2 regions of the Streptomyces sp. NBC_01723 genome follow, and region 1 is predicted to be linked to the other one. Evidence: predicted binding sites of a transcription regulator. Region 1 holds the regulator's gene; the other holds the start of a gene.
The links. Region 1 encodes HrcA, which represses chaperone genes, less so after heat shock. Its sites were predicted from a motif close to TTNGCACTCNGNNNNNCNGAGTGCNAA; they were not measured.
Positions count from the first base shown of each region.

Region 2: a site for HrcA is predicted at 4,590-4,616, ahead of groES (co-chaperone GroES). Genes of this name have one in related genera too.

Region 1 is NZ_CP109171.1:2,585,745-2,593,950, reverse strand. Features, by position in the region: gene OIE75_RS12110 (MBL fold metallo-hydrolase) at 1-387, opposite strand, end outside; gene hrcA (heat-inducible transcriptional repressor HrcA) at 560-1,576, shown strand; gene dnaJ (molecular chaperone DnaJ) at 1,577-2,713, shown strand; gene OIE75_RS12095 (nitronate monooxygenase) at 2,813-3,898, shown strand; gene OIE75_RS12090 (16S rRNA (uracil(1498)-N(3))-methyltransferase) at 3,895-4,644, shown strand; gene OIE75_RS12085 (hypothetical protein) at 4,714-5,229, shown strand; gene OIE75_RS12080 (S41 family peptidase) at 5,302-8,206, shown strand, end outside.
Region 2 is NZ_CP109171.1:4,915,547-4,923,752, forward strand. Features, by position in the region: gene OIE75_RS22930 (YciI family protein) at 1-186, shown strand, start outside; gene OIE75_RS22935 (RNA polymerase sigma factor) at 231-1,481, shown strand; gene OIE75_RS22940 (class I SAM-dependent methyltransferase) at 1,503-2,684, opposite strand; gene OIE75_RS22945 (polysaccharide deacetylase family protein) at 2,775-3,740, shown strand; gene OIE75_RS22950 (polysaccharide deacetylase family protein) at 3,737-4,465, shown strand; gene groES (co-chaperone GroES) at 4,763-5,071, shown strand; gene groL (chaperonin GroEL) at 5,205-6,827, shown strand; gene OIE75_RS22965 (SDR family NAD(P)-dependent oxidoreductase) at 7,008-7,781, opposite strand; gene OIE75_RS22970 (MOSC domain-containing protein) at 7,877-8,206, opposite strand, start outside.

The DNA.
Region 1 (8,206 bases):
CGCGTCGACCGCCTCCTCCGCCCGCCGCTCGTCCAGCCCCTCCGCCACCGCGTCCGCGCGCAGCGCCTCCCGCCCGTGTCCGCCCGGCGCGAACACCGCGTCGGTGCCCACCGCGCCGTAGACCTCCGCGCCCGCGAACGCCGCGGCGCCGAGGACGTGGTCGAAGTGCGGGTGGGTCAGCGCGAGATGCGTCACACGGTGCCCGGCCAGCCGTTGCGCCCCCGCGCGCAACCGGGCGCCCTCGCCCAGGCTCGATCCCGCGTCGATCACCAGCACCGCGTCCGTGCCGAGGACCAGCCCTGCCGTGCAGTCCCAGCCCGGCAGCCGGCACCGGCCCACCCCGGCCGCCACCCGCTCCCATCCCAGGTCTTCCCAAGTCACCGTCACGGCCACGACGCTATCGCCACACGGTCCCGCCGCACGTCGGCGTGGCCCCGGCCTTGCCGGGGGCGTACCCCACGGCCGTACACTGGGCCGGGGAAGTCTGGCACTCGCGCGCCGTGAGTGCCAGGACGGACCGGCAGGGCAGCGGGCGGACGACTTCTGGAGGTGTGCGCGGATGCTCAGTGAACGCAGGCTCCAGGTACTGCGCGCCATCGTCCAGGACTACGTCGGCACCGAGGAGCCGGTCGGGTCCAAGGCCCTCACCGAGCGGCACAACCTCGGAGTCTCCCCGGCCACCGTGCGCAATGACATGGCGGCCCTGGAGGACGAGGGGTTCATCGCCCAGCCGCACACCAGCGCCGGGCGCATCCCGACCGACAAGGGCTACCGCCTGTTCGTCGACAAGCTGGCCGGCGTCAAGCCCATGACCGCGCCCGAGCGGCGCGCCATCCAGAACTTCCTGGAGGGCGCCGTCGACCTCGACGACGTGGTGGCCCGCACGGTGCGGCTGCTCGCGCAGCTGACCCGGCAGGTCGCCGTCGTGCAGTACCCCTCGCTGACCCGCTCGACCGTGCGGCACGTGGAGTTGCTGGCCCTCGCGCCCGCGCGCCTGATGCTGGTGCTGATCACGGACACCGGCCGGGTCGAGCAGCGGATGGTCGACTGTCCGGCGCCGTTCGGCGAGGCGTCCCTCGCGGATCTGCGCGCGCGGCTCAACAGCCGGGTCGCGGGCCGTCGTTTCACCGACGTGCCGGGTCTGGTCGAGGAACTGCCGGATGCCTTCGAGGCCGAGGATCGCGGTACGGTCTCCACCGTGCTCTCCACTCTCCTGGAGACGCTGGTGGAGGAGAACGAGGAGCGGTTGATGATCGGCGGCACCGCCAATCTGACCCGCTTCGGGCACGACTTCCCCTTGGTGATCCGGCCGGTGCTGGAGGCGCTCGAGGAGCAGGTCGTGCTCCTCAAGCTGCTCGGCGAGGCGAAGGATCCGGGCGTGACCGTGCGAATCGGTCATGAGAACGCCCATGAGGGACTCAACTCCACGTCCGTCGTGTCGGTGGGCTACGGTTCGGGCGGCGAGGCGGTTGCCAAGCTCGGCGTGGTCGGACCGACCCGCATGGACTACCCGGGAACGATGGGAGCGGTACGCGCAGTGGCACGGTACGTCGGACAGATCCTGGCGGAGTCGTAGGTGGCCACGGACTACTACGCCGTACTCGGCGTGCGCCGCGACGCGTCCCAGGACGAGATCAAGAAGGCGTTCCGGAGGCTCGCTCGCGAGCTGCACCCGGACGTCAACCCCGATCCGAAGACCCAGGAGCGGTTCAAGGAGATCAACGCCGCCTACGAGGTGTTGTCGGACCCGCAGAAGAAGCAGGTCTACGACCTCGGCGGCGACCCGCTCTCGCAGGCCGCCGGCGGCGGCGCCGGCGGCTTCGGCGCGGGTGGCTTCGGGAACTTCTCGGACATCATGGACGCGTTCTTCGGTACGGCGTCGCAGCGCGGGCCGCGCTCGCGCACCCGCCGCGGCCAGGACGCGATGATCCGCATCGAGGTCGAGCTGGACGAGGCGGCCTTCGGCACGACCAAGGACATCCAGGTCGACACCGCCGTGGTCTGCAACACCTGCAACGGCGAGGGCGCGGCGCCCGGCACGTCGGCCCAGACGTGCGACATGTGCCGCGGCCGCGGTGAGGTCTCGCAGGTCACCCGGTCCTTCCTGGGCCAGGTCATGACCTCGCGGCCCTGCCCGCAGTGCCAGGGCTTCGGCACCGTGGTCCCGACCCCGTGCCCCGAGTGCGCGGGCGACGGGCGCATCCGCTCCCGGCGCACCCTCACCGTGAAGATCCCGGCCGGTGTGGACAACGGCACCCGGATCCAGCTCGCGGGCGAGGGCGAGGTCGGCCCCGGCGGCGGCCCGGCCGGCGACCTGTACGTCGAGATCCACGAGCTGCCGCACTCCACCTTCCAGCGCCGCGGCGACGACCTGCACTGCACGGTCACCATCCCGATGACGGCCGCGGCCCTCGGCACGAAGGTGCCGCTGGAGACGCTCGACGGCATGGAGGAGATCGATATCCGCCCGGGCACCCAGTCCGGCCAGTCGGTCCCCCTGCACGGCCGGGGCGTCACCCACCTGCGCGGCGGCGGCCGGGGCGACCTCATCGTGCACGTCGAGGTCACCACCCCGACCAAGCTCGACCCCGAGCAGGAGCGCGTCCTGCGCGAGCTGGCCGCCCTGCGCGGCGAGGAACGGCCGCAGGGCCAGTTCCAGCCGGGGCAGCAGGGGCTGTTCTCCCGGTTGAAGGACGCGTTCAACGGCCGCTGAGGCGGGCGGCCGTCGGCCGGTCGGGATGCGGATGCTCCTGGCGTATGCCGACGGAAGCCCGGATTCGGACTCGTTCGGAGGACGTGACAACATGCGGTCATGTCCTCCGCACTGACCGATCTCTTCCCCTACCCGATCGTGCAGGCGCCGATGGCGGGCGGCGTCTCCGTGCCGCGGCTCGCCGCCGCGGTCTGCGAGGCGGGCGGGCTGGGATTCCTGGCCGCCGGGTACAAGACCGCGGACGGGATGTACCAGGAGATCAAGGAGCTGCGGGGGCTGACCGCACGCCCCTTCGGCGTCAACCTCTTCATGCCGCACCCGGAGACCCCCGACCCGGCAGCCGTCGGCGTGTACGCCCACCAGCTGGCCGGGGAGGCCGCCTGGTACGAGACGGAACTCGGCGACCCCGACAGCGGCCGGGACGACGGCTACGACACCAAGCTCGCGGTGCTGCTGGACAACCCCGTTCCGGTGGTCTCCTTCCACTTCGGCGTCCCGAGCACCGAGGTCGTCGACTCCCTGCACCGCGTCGGCACCTTCGCCCTGGTCGCGGCGACCACCGCGGACGAGGCCCGCGCCGTGGAGCGGTCCGGCGCCGACGCGGTGATCGCGCAGGGCGCCGAGGCGGGCGGTCACCAGGGCACCCACCGGGACAACCCGGAGACCGGCGGCGCCGGCACCGGACTGCTGTCGCTGGTCGCCCAGGTCCGGGAGGCGGTGAGCCTGCCCATCGTCGCCGCCGGCGGCATCATGCGCGGCGGTCAGATCGCCTCGGTCCTCGCGGCCGGCGCGAGCGCGGCCCAGCTGGGCACCGCCTTCCTCGCCACCCCCGAGTCCGGCGCGCACGACCTGCACAAGCAGGCGCTGACCAACCCCCTGTTCGTGCGCACCGAACTGACCCGCGCCTTCTCCGGCCGCCCCGCCCGCGGCCTGGTCAACCGCTTCCTGCGCGAGCACGGCCCCTACGCCCCCGCCGCCTACCCGGACGTGCACCACCTCACCGCCCCGCTGCGCAAGGCCGCGGCCAAGGCGGGCGACGCGCAGGGCATGGCGCTCTGGGCCGGGCAGGGCCACCGGATGGCCCGCGAGCTGCCCGCCGGACAGCTGGTGGAGGTCCTGGTGGCCGAACTCGCCGCCGCCGGGACAGCGTTGTCGCACTACGCGACGGGAGGCGCGGGCCGATGACGGCACCGGTGTTCGTGGTCGACTCGCTCGGCCCGGAGGACCTGACGGCGGGGGAGTACGTCCTCGACGGCCCCGAGGGACGGCACGCCGTCTCCGTGAAGCGGCTGCGGTCCGGCGAGGAGGTCGTCCTCACCGACGGAAGCGGACACTGGGCCGAGGGCGTCGTGAAGGCCGCCGAGGGCAAGGACCGTCTGGTCGTCACGGACCTGGAGACGGTCCACGAGGAACCGCCTCAGCAGCCCCGGATCACCGTCGTCCAGGCCCTGCCCAAGGGCGACCGGGGCGAGCTGGCCGTGGAGACGATGACCGAGGTCGGCGTCGACGCGATCGTGCCCTGGGCGGCGTCCCGCTGCATCACGCAGTGGAAGGGCGAGCGCGGCCAGAAGGCGCTCGGCAAGTGGCGGGCGACGGCCCGCGAGGCCGGCAAGCAGTCCCGCCGGGTCCGCTTCCCCGACGTCGCGGACGCGGCGACCAGCAAGCAGGTTGCCTCACTTCTGGCCACCGCCGACTTCGCGGCCGTACTCCACGAGAGCGGCGACGAACCCCTGGCCGCCGCCGAACTCCCCGCCTCCGGCGACATCGTGCTGGTGGTCGGCCCCGAAGGCGGTGTCTCGCCCGAGGAGTTGGCCCTCTTCGCCGAAGCCGGTGCCCGGCCCTACCGCCTGGGACGCAGCGTCCTGCGCACCTCCACCGCGGGCACCGCGGCGACCGCCGCCCTGCTGACCCGCACCGGCCGCTGGTCCTGACGGCGCCCGCCGCCACCGTGGCCGTATGCCCCCTACCGCCCGCCCCGGACCGGTGGGAGGCTGCCCTCCATGGGGGCATTGAGGCGGATTCGGCGTGTGGCTCCGGTGGCCGTCGGCGCGGTCGTCGCCGTCGGAGGTGTCGTCGCGTGCGAACCGGGCGGGCTCAGTTCCGCGACCGTGGCGTACACGACCGACCGGACCATGACGCGCGAACTGGAGCGGCAGAAGGCCGACGTGCGGTGGCTCACCTGCACCGCGAACACCGAGGGTGACGGCTCCACCGCGTCGCCGGGCGAGGACACCGTCGCCTCCGTCGACTGCGACGGGGAGACCGACGACGGCAAGGAGATCACCGTCGACGGCAAGGTGACCCGCGTCGTCAACGGCGCCTGTGTGCGCGGCGACCTCAAGGCCGCGGTGGACGGCAAGGAGTGGTTCCGGGTCAAGGGGCTGGGCAACTGCGACGCCACCAGCGCCCCGCCCGCGAACCGCCCCTCCCAGCAGCAGCCCGGGCCCACCGTGACCGTCACCCGGACCATCTGGTGCCCGGACGACCCGCACTGCCGCCCGGTCGAGGGCAAGTAGTCCGCCGGGCCGGCGAACGGCAAGTGATCCAAACCTCTGTCGGCGGACCGCGCCGCTGCATAGGGTGAGGGGGTGACACAGCCCGCAGCGCCTGCCTACCTCCGCTTTCCGCACCCGCACGGCGAGTTGGTCGCCTTCACCGCCGAGGACGACGTGTGGCTCGCCCCGCTCGACGGCGGCCGGGCCTGGCGGGTCAGCGCCGACAACGTGCCGGTGAACCACCCGCGCATCTCGCCCGACGGCACCACGGTCGCCTGGACCTCCACCCGGGACGGCGCCCCCGAGGTGCACGTCGCGCCCGTCGACGGCGGTCGCGCCGAGCGCCTCACCCACTGGGGCAGCATCAGGACCCAGGTGCGTGGCTGGACCCCGGGCGGCGAGGTCCTCGCCCTCAGCACCTACGGACAGGCCAGCCTGCGCCGTAGCTGGGCCCGCGCCGTCCCGCTCGACGGCGGACCGGCCGCCACCCTGCCGTACGGCCCCGTCGGCGACGTCGCGGACGGGCCGCACACCGTGCTGCTGTCCGCGCCGATGGGCCGCGAGGCCGCCTGGTGGAAGCGTTACCGGGGCGGCACCGCGGGCAAGTTGTGGATCGACCGCGAGGACGACGGCGAGTTCGTACGCCTCCACGGCGACCTCGACGGCAACATCGAGTACCCCTTCTGGGTCGGCGACCGGATCGCCTTCCTCTCCGACCACGAAGGCACCGGCGCCGTCTACTCCTCCCTTGCCGACGGCTCCGACCTGCGCCGCCACACCCCCCTCGACGGCTTCTACGCCCGGCACGCGGCGACCGACGGCACCCGCGTCGTCTACTCCAGCGCCGGTGAGCTGTGGACCCTCGACGACCTCGACGGTGCCGAGCCCCGCCGGCTGGACATCCGGCTCGGCGGCGCCCGCGTCGACCTCCAGTCCTACCCGCTCAACGCCGCCCGCTGGTTCGGCTCGGCCTCCCCCGACCACACGGCACGCGGCAGCGCCGTCGCCGTACGCGGCGGCGTCCACTGGGTCACCCACCGCGCCGGACCGGCCCGCGCGCTCGCGGCGACGCCCGGTGTCCGCACCCGGCTGCCCCGCACCTTCCGCGTCGACGGCGAGGAATGGGTGGTGTGGGTGACGGACGCCGAGGGCGACGACGCCCTGGAGTTCGCGCCCGCCACCGGGCTCGCGCCCGGCACCACCGCGCGGCGCCTGGCCGCCGGACAGCTCGGCCGGGTGCTGCACCTCGCCATGGCCCCCGACGGCAGCCGGGCCGCCGTCGCCTCGCACGACGGGCGGGTCCTGCTCGTCGAGCGCGAGAGCGGCGAGGTCCGCGAGGTCGACCGCAGCGAGGACGGCGACGCGTCCGGGCTGGTCTTCTCGCCCGACTCCGCCTGGCTCGCCTGGTCCCACCCCGGCCCCGACCCGCTGCGCCAGCTCAAGCTCGCCAACACCACCGACCTGTCGGTGAGCGAGGCGACGCCGCTGCGCTTCAAGGACTACGCGCCGGCCTTCACCCTGGACGGCAAGCACCTCGCCTTCCTCTCCACCCGCTCCTTCGACCCCGTCTACGACGAGCACGTCTTCGACCTGGCCTTCGTCGAGGGCGCCCGGCCGTACCTGATCACGCTCGCCGCGACCACCCCCTCGCCCTTCGGCCCGCAGCGCCACGGCCGCCCCTTCGAGACCCCGGACCGGGAGGAGACCCCCGACAGCGAGGGCACCCCGACCACCCGGATCGACATCGAGGGCCTCGCCGACCGCATCGTGCCCTTCCCGGTCGAGGCCGCCCGCTACTCCGGGCTGCGCGCCGCCAAGGACGGCGTCCTGTGGCTCCGCCACCCGCTCACCGGCGTCCTCGGCGCCTCCCGCGCCACCCCGGACGCCGCCGACCCGAACACCGAGCTGGAGCGGTACGACCTCGCCCAGCAGCGCGTCGAGCATCTCGCGGGCGACGCCGACCACTTCGAGGTCAGCGGCGACGGCAAGCGGGTGCTGCTGTGGACCGACGGGCGGCTCAAGGTCGTGCCCAGCGACCGGCGGGCCTCCGGCGACGAGGACAGCGACACCAACATCAGTGTCGACCTGGGCCGGGTGCGGCAGACCGTCGATCCGGCCGCCGAGTGGCGCCAGATGTTCGACGAGACCGGCCGCATCATGCGGGACCACTTCTGGCGGGCCGACATGAACGGCGTCGACTGGGACGGCGTCCTCGACCGCTACCGGCCCGTCCTGGACCGCCTCGCCACCCACGACGACCTGGTCGACCTCCTCTGGGAGGTGCAGGGCGAACTCGGCACCTCGCACGCCTACGTCACCCCGCGCGGCGGCCACGGCTCCGGTGCCCGGCAGGGCCTGCTGGGCGCCGACCTCTCCCGGCACGAGGACGGCACCTGGCGCATCGACCGCGTCCTGCCCTCGGAGACCTCCGACCCCGACGCCCGCTCCCCGCTCGCCGCGCCCGGCGTCGCCGTGCGCGCGGGAGACGCGATCGTCGCGGTCGCCGGACAGCCCGTGGACCGGGTCACCGGACCCAACCCGCTGCTGGTCGGCACGGCGGGCAAGGCCGTCGAGCTGACCATCTCCCCGTCCGGCGGCGGCGAACTGCGGCACGCCGTCGTCGTCCCCCTCGCCGACGAGGAGCCGCTGCGCTACCACGCGTGGGTCGCCGACCGCCGCGCCCACGTCCACGAGAAGTCCGGCGGCCGGCTCGGCTACCTGCACGTCCCCGACATGCAGGCGCCCGGCTGGGCCCAGATCCACCGCGACCTGCGGGTCGAGGTGGCCCGCGAGGGCCTGGTCGTCGACGTCCGCGAGAACCGCGGCGGGCACACCTCCCAGCTGGTCGTGGAGAAGCTGGCCCGGCGCATCGTCGGCTGGGACCTGCCCCGCGGGATGCGCCCCTCCAGCTACCCGCTGGACGCGCCCCGCGGCCCGGTCGTCGCCGTCGCCAACGAGTTCTCCGGCTCCGACGGCGACATCGTCAACGCCGCCATCA
Region 2 (8,206 bases), 2.3 Mb from region 1:
TACGAGGGCGGGCAGCTGTCCGTCACCGACGGGCCCTTCACCGAGTCCAAGGAGGTCATCGGCGGCTACGCCCTGCTCCAGGCCAAGGACAAGGCCGAGGCCGTCGAGTGGACCAAGCGCTTCCTGAAGGTGCACGAGGAGCACTGGACGGTCACCTGCGAGGTGCGCCAGCTCATGGAGGGCTGAGTTCCGCTTTGCTCGGCCCGTTCGAGGGTGTTGCATGGTGGGCTGTGGAACCGCAGCCCACCGAGGCCCTGGAGACCGTCTTCCGACTGGAGACCCCGCGCGTCGTCGCCGGCGTCGCCCGGCTCGTGCGGGACGTCGGCATCGCCGAGGAACTCACGCAGGACGCCCTGGTCGCCGCCCTGGAGCAGTGGCCGAGGGACGGCGTGCCCGACAATCCCGGCGCCTGGCTCATGGCCACCGCCCGGCGCCGTGCCGTCGACCTGATCCGGCGCCGGGAGACCTACGCCCGCAAGCTCGCGGAGATCGGCCGCGAGCTGCCCGCCGAGACGCCGCCGGTGGAGCCCGCCGACCCGGACGACATCGACGACGACCTGCTGCGGCTGGTCTTCACCGCCTGCCACCCGGTGCTCTCCGCCGAGGCCCGCATCGCCCTGACCCTGCGGCTGCTCGGCGGCCTGACCACGCCCGAGATCGCCCGTGCCTTCCTCGTCCCGGAGCCGACGGTCGCGCAGCGCATCGTGCGCGCCAAACGCACCCTGGCCACGAGGAACGTCGCCTTCGAGGTGCCGTACGGCCCGGACCGGGCGGCCCGCCTCGGATCGGTCCTGGAGGTCATCTACCTGATCTTCAACGAGGGGTACGCGGCCACCGCGGGCGACGACTGGCTCCGCCCGGCCCTGTGCGAGGACGCCCTGCGCCTGGCCCGCGTCCTCTCCGCCCTGATGCCGAAGGAGCCCGAGGTGCACGGTCTGACGGCGCTGCTGGAGTTCCAGGCCTCCCGTACCGCCGCCCGCACCGGCCCCGACGGCGAGCCGGTCCTCCTGCGCGACCAGAACCGCCGCCGCTGGAGCCGGCTGCTCATCGCCCGCGGCATCACCGCCCTCGACCACGCCCACGCCACGGCCGGCTCCGGTGCCCCGGGCCCGTACGTCCTCCAGGCCGCGATCGCCGCCTGCCACGCGACGGCACACCGCTACGAGGAGACCGACTGGCCGCGCATCGCCGCGCTCTACGGCCTGCTCGCCGCCCGCGCCCCGTCCCCGGTCGTCGAACTCAACCGCGCGGTCGCCGTGTCGATGGCCGAGGGCCCGGCCCCCGCGCTGGCCCTCGTCGACGCCCTGGCCGCCGAACCGGCGCTGCGCGACTACCACCTGCTCCCCAGCGTCCGCGGCGACCTCCTGCTCCGCCTGGACCGCCCGGCCGAGGCGCGCACGGAGTTCGAGCGGGCCGCGTCCCTGACCCGCAACGAACGCGAGCGCGAACTGCTGATCCGCCGGGCGGAGGAGTGCGGTTAGGGCCGGTCCGCCGGGCAGGTCCTACGGCTTCCGCACCGGCTGACCGACCAGCATCGTCGGCGCTCCCGCGACCCGGGTCAGGAACACGGTCGCCGCGTTCGGCCCCTGCGGTCTGACCTTCCGCCGCAGCTCCTCCGGCTCGACCGCGGACCCCCGCTTCTTCACGGTCAGCGTGCCGACGCGGCGCTCCCGCAGCAGTGCCTTCAGCTTCTTCACGTTGAAGGGCATGAGGTCGGTGATCTCGTACGCCGTGGCGTACGGCGTCGGCAGCAGTTCGTCCGCGGTGACGTAGGCGATGGTCGCGTCGAGCAGCCCGCCGCCGACCTGTTCGGCGACCTCGGCGACCAGGTGGGCGCGGATCACGGCGCCGTCCGGCTCGTACAGGTACCGGCCGGGTGCGCGGACCTCCGGGTCGGGCAGGCCGGTGCCGGGCAGGGTGCGGGGTCCGGGCAGCAGCGTGGCCCGCACCGCCCCCGCCGCGCCGCCGAACCACAGCACCGCCTCCTTCACGTCCCCGCCGTCGGAGATCCACTCGGCCTCGGCGTCCTCCGGCACCGCCTCGTGCGGGATGCCGGGCGCCACCTTCAGCGCGGCGGCACGGGAGGCCGTGCGAGCCGCGCCGACGGCCCAGGACAGCGGCGGCGAGTACGCCTCGGGGTCGAAGATCCTCCCCCTGCCGCCGCGCCGGGCCGGATCGACGAAGACCGCGTCGTACCCGCTGGTGTCCACCGCCTCGACATCCGCCTCGCGCACCTCGATCAGCTCGGCGAGCCCCAGCGCCTCGGCGTTGGCACGGGCCGCCGCCGCGGTCGCCGGGTCGCGGTCCACCGCCAGCACCCGGATGCCGGCCCGGGCCAGCGCGATCGCGTCGCCCCCGATCCCGCAGCACAGGTCGGCCACGGAGGTGACACCCAGAGCCGCGAACCGCTCCGCCCGGTACGCCGCCACGCTCGCCCGCGTGGACTGCTCGACCCCGTTGGCCGTGAAGAACATCCGCCCCGCGTCCCCGGCGCCGAACTTCGCCGCCGCCCGCTGCCGCAGCCGCGCCTGTCCGAGCGCGGCCGACACCAGCGCTGCCGGGTGCTCGCGGCGCAACCGGGTGGCGACGGCCAACTCCCGCGCGGGGTCGGTGTCGCGCACCTCGTCGAGGAGTGCGCGGCCTTCGGGGGTGAGCAGGGAGAGCAGGGCGTCGAGGTCGTTCACCGCCTCATTGTGGGCCAGTCGGTGGATGGTGTGCCTCCGGCGCGGTGTCGGACGGGGTCCGGCGGCCCGGGACTGCGAGGATCCGGCACCATGCGAGCAGTCGTACAAAATGACAAAAGCCGGGCGTCGCGGGTGCTGCGGGCGGCGACTGCCCCCGGACCGCGCGGACGCGCCGCCACCGTCACCGCTGTCACCGCCGTCCTCGCCGTGGCCTCCCTCGCCGCCGGCTGTGCGCAGGACACCTCGGACGTCCGGGGTGCCCATGGCCAGGAGCCCCTCCAGGCACCCCCGGCCCGCGCGCTCGACGGGTACGCGGCCAGACTGCGCGCGGCCCAGGCCGCCCGGGTCGCCGCCGCCAAGCGCTGGGACCTCAGAAAGGTCCCGCTGACCGCCCCCGCGCCCCCCGCCAAGAAGCCGGAGATCAAGGCGCGCGACGGCTTCGAGGTCGAGGGCCAGGAGGAGGACGGCCTCCCGCCGGTCTTCACCACGATCCCCACCAAGGAGAAGATCGTCTTCCTCACCATCGACGACGGCGCCGAGAAGGACCGGGCGTTCCTGAGGATGATGAGCGAGCTGAAGATCCCGTACACCGTCTTCCTCACCGACGAGGAGATCAAGGACGACTACGGCTACTTCAAGAAGATGCAGGCCCGCGGGGTCACCCTCAACAACCACACCCTGAGCCACCCCTACCTCCCCGGCCTCTCCTACGCGGAGCAGAAGCGGGAGATCTGCGGCATGCAGGAGGTCATGGAGAAGCGCTACGGCAAGCGCCCCGTCCTCTTCCGCCCGCCCTTCGGCAACTACAACCGCGACACCCTGCGCGCCGCGAAGTACTGCGGCATCGAGTACGCGCCCATCTGGAGCGAGGAGGTGTTCGTCGACCACTGGGAGTACCGCGAGTGGGACCGGGACCTGCACCCCGGGGACATCGTCCTCACCCACTTCCGGGGCCGCGAGGACTGGGACGGCACGATGACCGACATGGCCCGGCGCTTCCTGAACCGGATCACCGCCGAGGGCTACGCGGTGGCCCGCCTGGAGGACTACCTGTGAGGCGAGGGCGGTTCCGGCCGGCCGTGGCCGCCCTGGCCGCCGTACTGCTCACCGGATGCGCCCAGTTCGCCGGCCCCGCCGGACACCCGGCCGCCGGGGAACCGGCCCGGGGCGGCGACCGGAGCGGCGACCAGAACCGGAACCTCCCGCCCGTCGTGGACCACGTCCGCACCACCGACCGGGTCGTCTTCCTCACCTACGACGACGGCGCCGAGCGCGACCCCCGCTTCACGGCCCTGGTCCGCGAGCGGCGCCTCCCCGTCACCCTGTTCCTCACCGACACCGTGGCCGGACCGGCGTACGGCCACTTCGCCGGGCTGCGCTCGGTGGGCGCGAGCCTGCAGAACCACACCCTGGACCACCGCTCCCTGCGGGGCCTGCCCTACGCCGGCCAGCGCGCCGAGATCTGCGGCCAGCAGACCAAGCTCAGGTCCCGCTTCGGCGTCCGCCCCCACCTCTTCCGCCCGCCGTACGGCCAGTACGACACCACGACCCTGCGCGCCGCGGCCGACTGCGGCATCACGGCGGTCGTCCTGTGGCGGGCGGCCCTGAACACCGACGGGGAGCTGACCTACACCCGAGGCGACCACCGCCTGCACGCCGGCGACATCGTGTCCGTGACCGCGGCCGCCCGCACGGCGGATCTGCTGGAGACGATCGAGGGCCAGGGCCTGAGAGTGGCCGCCCTGGACGACTACCTCACCGTCAGCCCGTCCGGCGTTTGAGGGCGAGGCCGTCCAGGCCGAAAGAGGGGTCTGGGGGCGCGGCCCCCAGCGAGGCCCACGCCCACGCCGAGTGCGCTCCACAGACCGGCGTTCACATGAAAACCCCGCCGACGCGCCGCGGGCATTGGCACTCCGCTTGACCGAGTGCTAATCGCAGTCATAGTCTCAGGTCTGGCACTCCCCACTGGAGAGTGCCAACTACGCGACGGGCAGGTCCGGCACCCGCGACGACGGATCCACCTGGTCGCCACCTCAGACAGTTAACCCCGTGAGATCTCCGAAGGGGGAGGTCGGATCGTGACGACCACCAGCTCCAAGGTTGCCATCAAGCCGCTCGAGGACCGCATTGTGGTCCAGCCGCTCGACGCCGAGCAGACCACGGCTTCGGGCCTGGTCATTCCGGACACTGCCAAGGAGAAGCCCCAGGAGGGCGTCGTCCTGGCCGTGGGCCCGGGCCGCTTCGAGGACGGCAACCGCCTTCCGCTCGACGTCAGCGTCGGCGACGTCGTGCTGTACAGCAAGTACGGCGGCACCGAGGTGAAGTACAACGGCGAGGAGTACCTCGTCCTCTCGGCCCGCGACGTGCTCGCGATCGTCGAGAAGTAGAAGTAGTACTTCGCTTCACCGAAGCACTTTGCTTTCCAGCTGCGCCCCTGGCTCCCGCGACCATAAAAAGCCGGGCGTCGGGGGCGCAGTTGCCGTATAACCCCGAGATTTCCGGAAGAGGGCTCACGCTCCCATGGCGAAGATCCTGAAGTTCGACGAGGACGCCCGTCGCGCCCTCGAGCGCGGCGTCAACAAGCTCGCCGACACCGTGAAGGTGACGATCGGCCCCAAGGGCCGCAACGTCGTCATCGACAAGAAGTTCGGCGCCCCCACCATCACCAACGACGGCGTCACCATCGCCCGCGAGGTCGAGGTCGAGGACCCGTACGAGAACCTCGGCGCCCAGCTGGTGAAGGAGGTGGCGACCAAGACCAACGACATCGCGGGTGACGGCACCACCACCGCCACCGTGCTCGCCCAGGCGCTGGTCCGCGAGGGCCTGAAGAACGTCGCCGCCGGCGCCTCCCCGGCGCTGCTGAAGAAGGGCATCGACGCGGCCGTCGCCGCCGTGTCCGAGGACCTCCTCGCCACGGCACGGCCGATCGACGAGAAGTCCGACATCGCCGCCGTCGCCGCGCTGTCCGCCCAGGACCAGCAGGTCGGCGAGCTGATCGCCGAGGCGATGGACAAGGTCGGCAAGGACGGTGTCATCACCGTCGAGGAGTCCAACACCTTCGGTCTGGAGCTGGACTTCACCGAGGGCATGGCCTTCGACAAGGGCTACCTGTCGCCGTACTTCGTGACGGACCAGGAGCGCATGGAGGCCGTCCTCGAAGACCCGTACATCCTGATCAACCAGGGCAAGATCTCCTCCATCGCGGACCTGCTGCCGCTGCTGGAGAAGGTCATCCAGGCCAACGCCTCCAAGCCGCTGCTGATCATCGCCGAGGACCTGGAGGGCGAGGCGCTCTCCACCCTCGTCGTCAACAAGATCCGCGGCACCTTCAACGCCGTCGCGGTGAAGGCCCCGGGCTTCGGCGACCGTCGCAAGGCGATGCTCCAGGACATGGCGGTCCTCACCGGCGCCACGGTCATCTCCGAGGAGGTCGGCCTCAAGCTCGACCAGGTCGGCCTGGACGTGCTCGGCACCGCCCGCCGCATCACCGTCACCAAGGACGACACCACGATCGTCGACGGTGCCGGCAAGCGCGACGAGGTCGAGGGCCGCATCAACCAGATCAAGGCCGAGATCGAGTCCACGGACTCCGACTGGGACCGCGAGAAGCTCCAGGAGCGCCTCGCGAAGCTGGCCGGCGGCGTGTGCGTGATCAAGGTCGGCGCCGCCACCGAGGTGGAGCTGAAGGAGCGCAAGCACCGTCTGGAGGACGCCATCTCCGCGACCCGCGCCGCGGTCGAGGAGGGCATCGTCTCCGGTGGTGGCTCCGCGCTGGTCCACGCCGTCAAGGTGCTGGACGGCAACCTCGGCAAGACCGGCGACGAGGCCACGGGTGTCGCGGTCGTCCGCCGCGCCGCCGTCGAGCCGCTGCGCTGGATCGCCGAGAACGCCGGCCTGGAGGGCTACGTCATCACCTCCAAGGTCGCCGAGCTGGACAAGGGCCAGGGCTTCAACGCCGCCACCGGCGAGTACGGCGACCTGGTCAAGGCCGGCGTCATCGACCCGGTGAAGGTCACCCGCTCCGCCCTGGAGAACGCGGCCTCCATCGCCTCCCTCCTCCTGACGACCGAGACCCTGGTCGTCGAGAAGAAGGAAGAGGAGCCGGCCGAGGCGGGCCACGGCCACGGCCACGCCCACTGAGCGCTGCGCTGAGCGGAACGGCGCCCAGTCCCCTGCGGGGGGCTGGGCGCTATTTCTTTGGGGCGCCGGCGGCGGGGCCGCGTCTGCCCCGGCGGGTCTGGTGCCGGGTGCGGCACGGTCGTGGTTGCTCGCGCAGTTCCCCGCGCCCCTTCGGGGCGCCCCTCTGGGGGATGCCTTCGTCTACTGCGGCCCGTACTTGCGCCCTGTCCGTGAGCTGATCCCGCCCAGCATTCCCCGCGGTACCAGCTTCGCCGCGCCCATCAGGGTCTTGTAGCGGGGGTCCGGGATCGAGAGGGACTTGCCTCGGGAGAGGTCGTCCAGGGCGGCCGCGACGACCTTGTCCGCGTCGAGCCACATCCAGTTCGGGATGTTGTCCGTGCCCATGCCGGCCCGCTCGTGGAACTCCGTGCGGACGAAGCCGGGGGCCAGGGCCATCAGGCGTACGCCGCTGCCGGCCAGGTCCTTCGCCACACCCTGGGTGAACTGCACGACCCACGCCTTGGACGCGCCGTAGGTGCCGCGCGGTACGAAGGCGGCGACCGAGGCCACGTTGACGACGCCGCCGCGGCCGCGCTCCCGCATCGCCTCCACCGCCGCCGAGGTCAGCCGCAGCACCGCCTCGCAGTGCACCTTGAGCATGGTCAGCTCGTCGGCCATGGAGACGTCGAGGAACTTGCCCTTGTTGCCGAAGCCGGCGTTGTTGATCAGCAGGTCGACGGGGTGCCTGCGCTCGCCCAGCCGGGAGGCCACCGCCTCGATGCCGGCGTCCGTGGACAGGTCGGCCGTCAGCACCTCCGCCTCGATGCCGTGCCGGTCGTGCAGCTCGGTGGCCTGTTCGTGCAGCCGCTTGGTGTCGCGGGCCACCAGCACCAGGTTGTGTCCGTCGGCCGCCAGCCGGCGGGCGAACGCGGCGCCGATGCCCGCCGTCGATCCCGTAATCAATGCCGTTGTCATGGCGCAAGGTTAGGCGGAGAAGTGGACAGGTCCACTTCGCTCACCGGTCCCGCCACCGGTGAAGGGACCGTGAAGAAAGTACTGGTGAGGAGCGGTCAGCCGCCGTACCTCGCCACGTACTTCCGCGCCTGCGCCAGCGCCTCCGGGTGCAGCGCCCCGCCCGCCGCGAGCAGCTGCGGCAGCAGCTCCCGCTGGGTGGTGACGGCCCGGAACTGCAGGGCCACCGTCACCTCGTGGTCGGGCCGGTGCACGATGCGGACCGGGTCGCCCGCCCGTATCTCGCCGGGCTCCACCACCCGGAAGTACGCGCCCGGCGCGGCCTTCTCCGTGAAGCGCTTCACCCAGCGCTGCTCACCCATGTGGCCCTGGAAGGTGCGGCAGGGGATGCGCCCGGAGGTCACTTCGAGGAGCAGGTCGGGACCGAC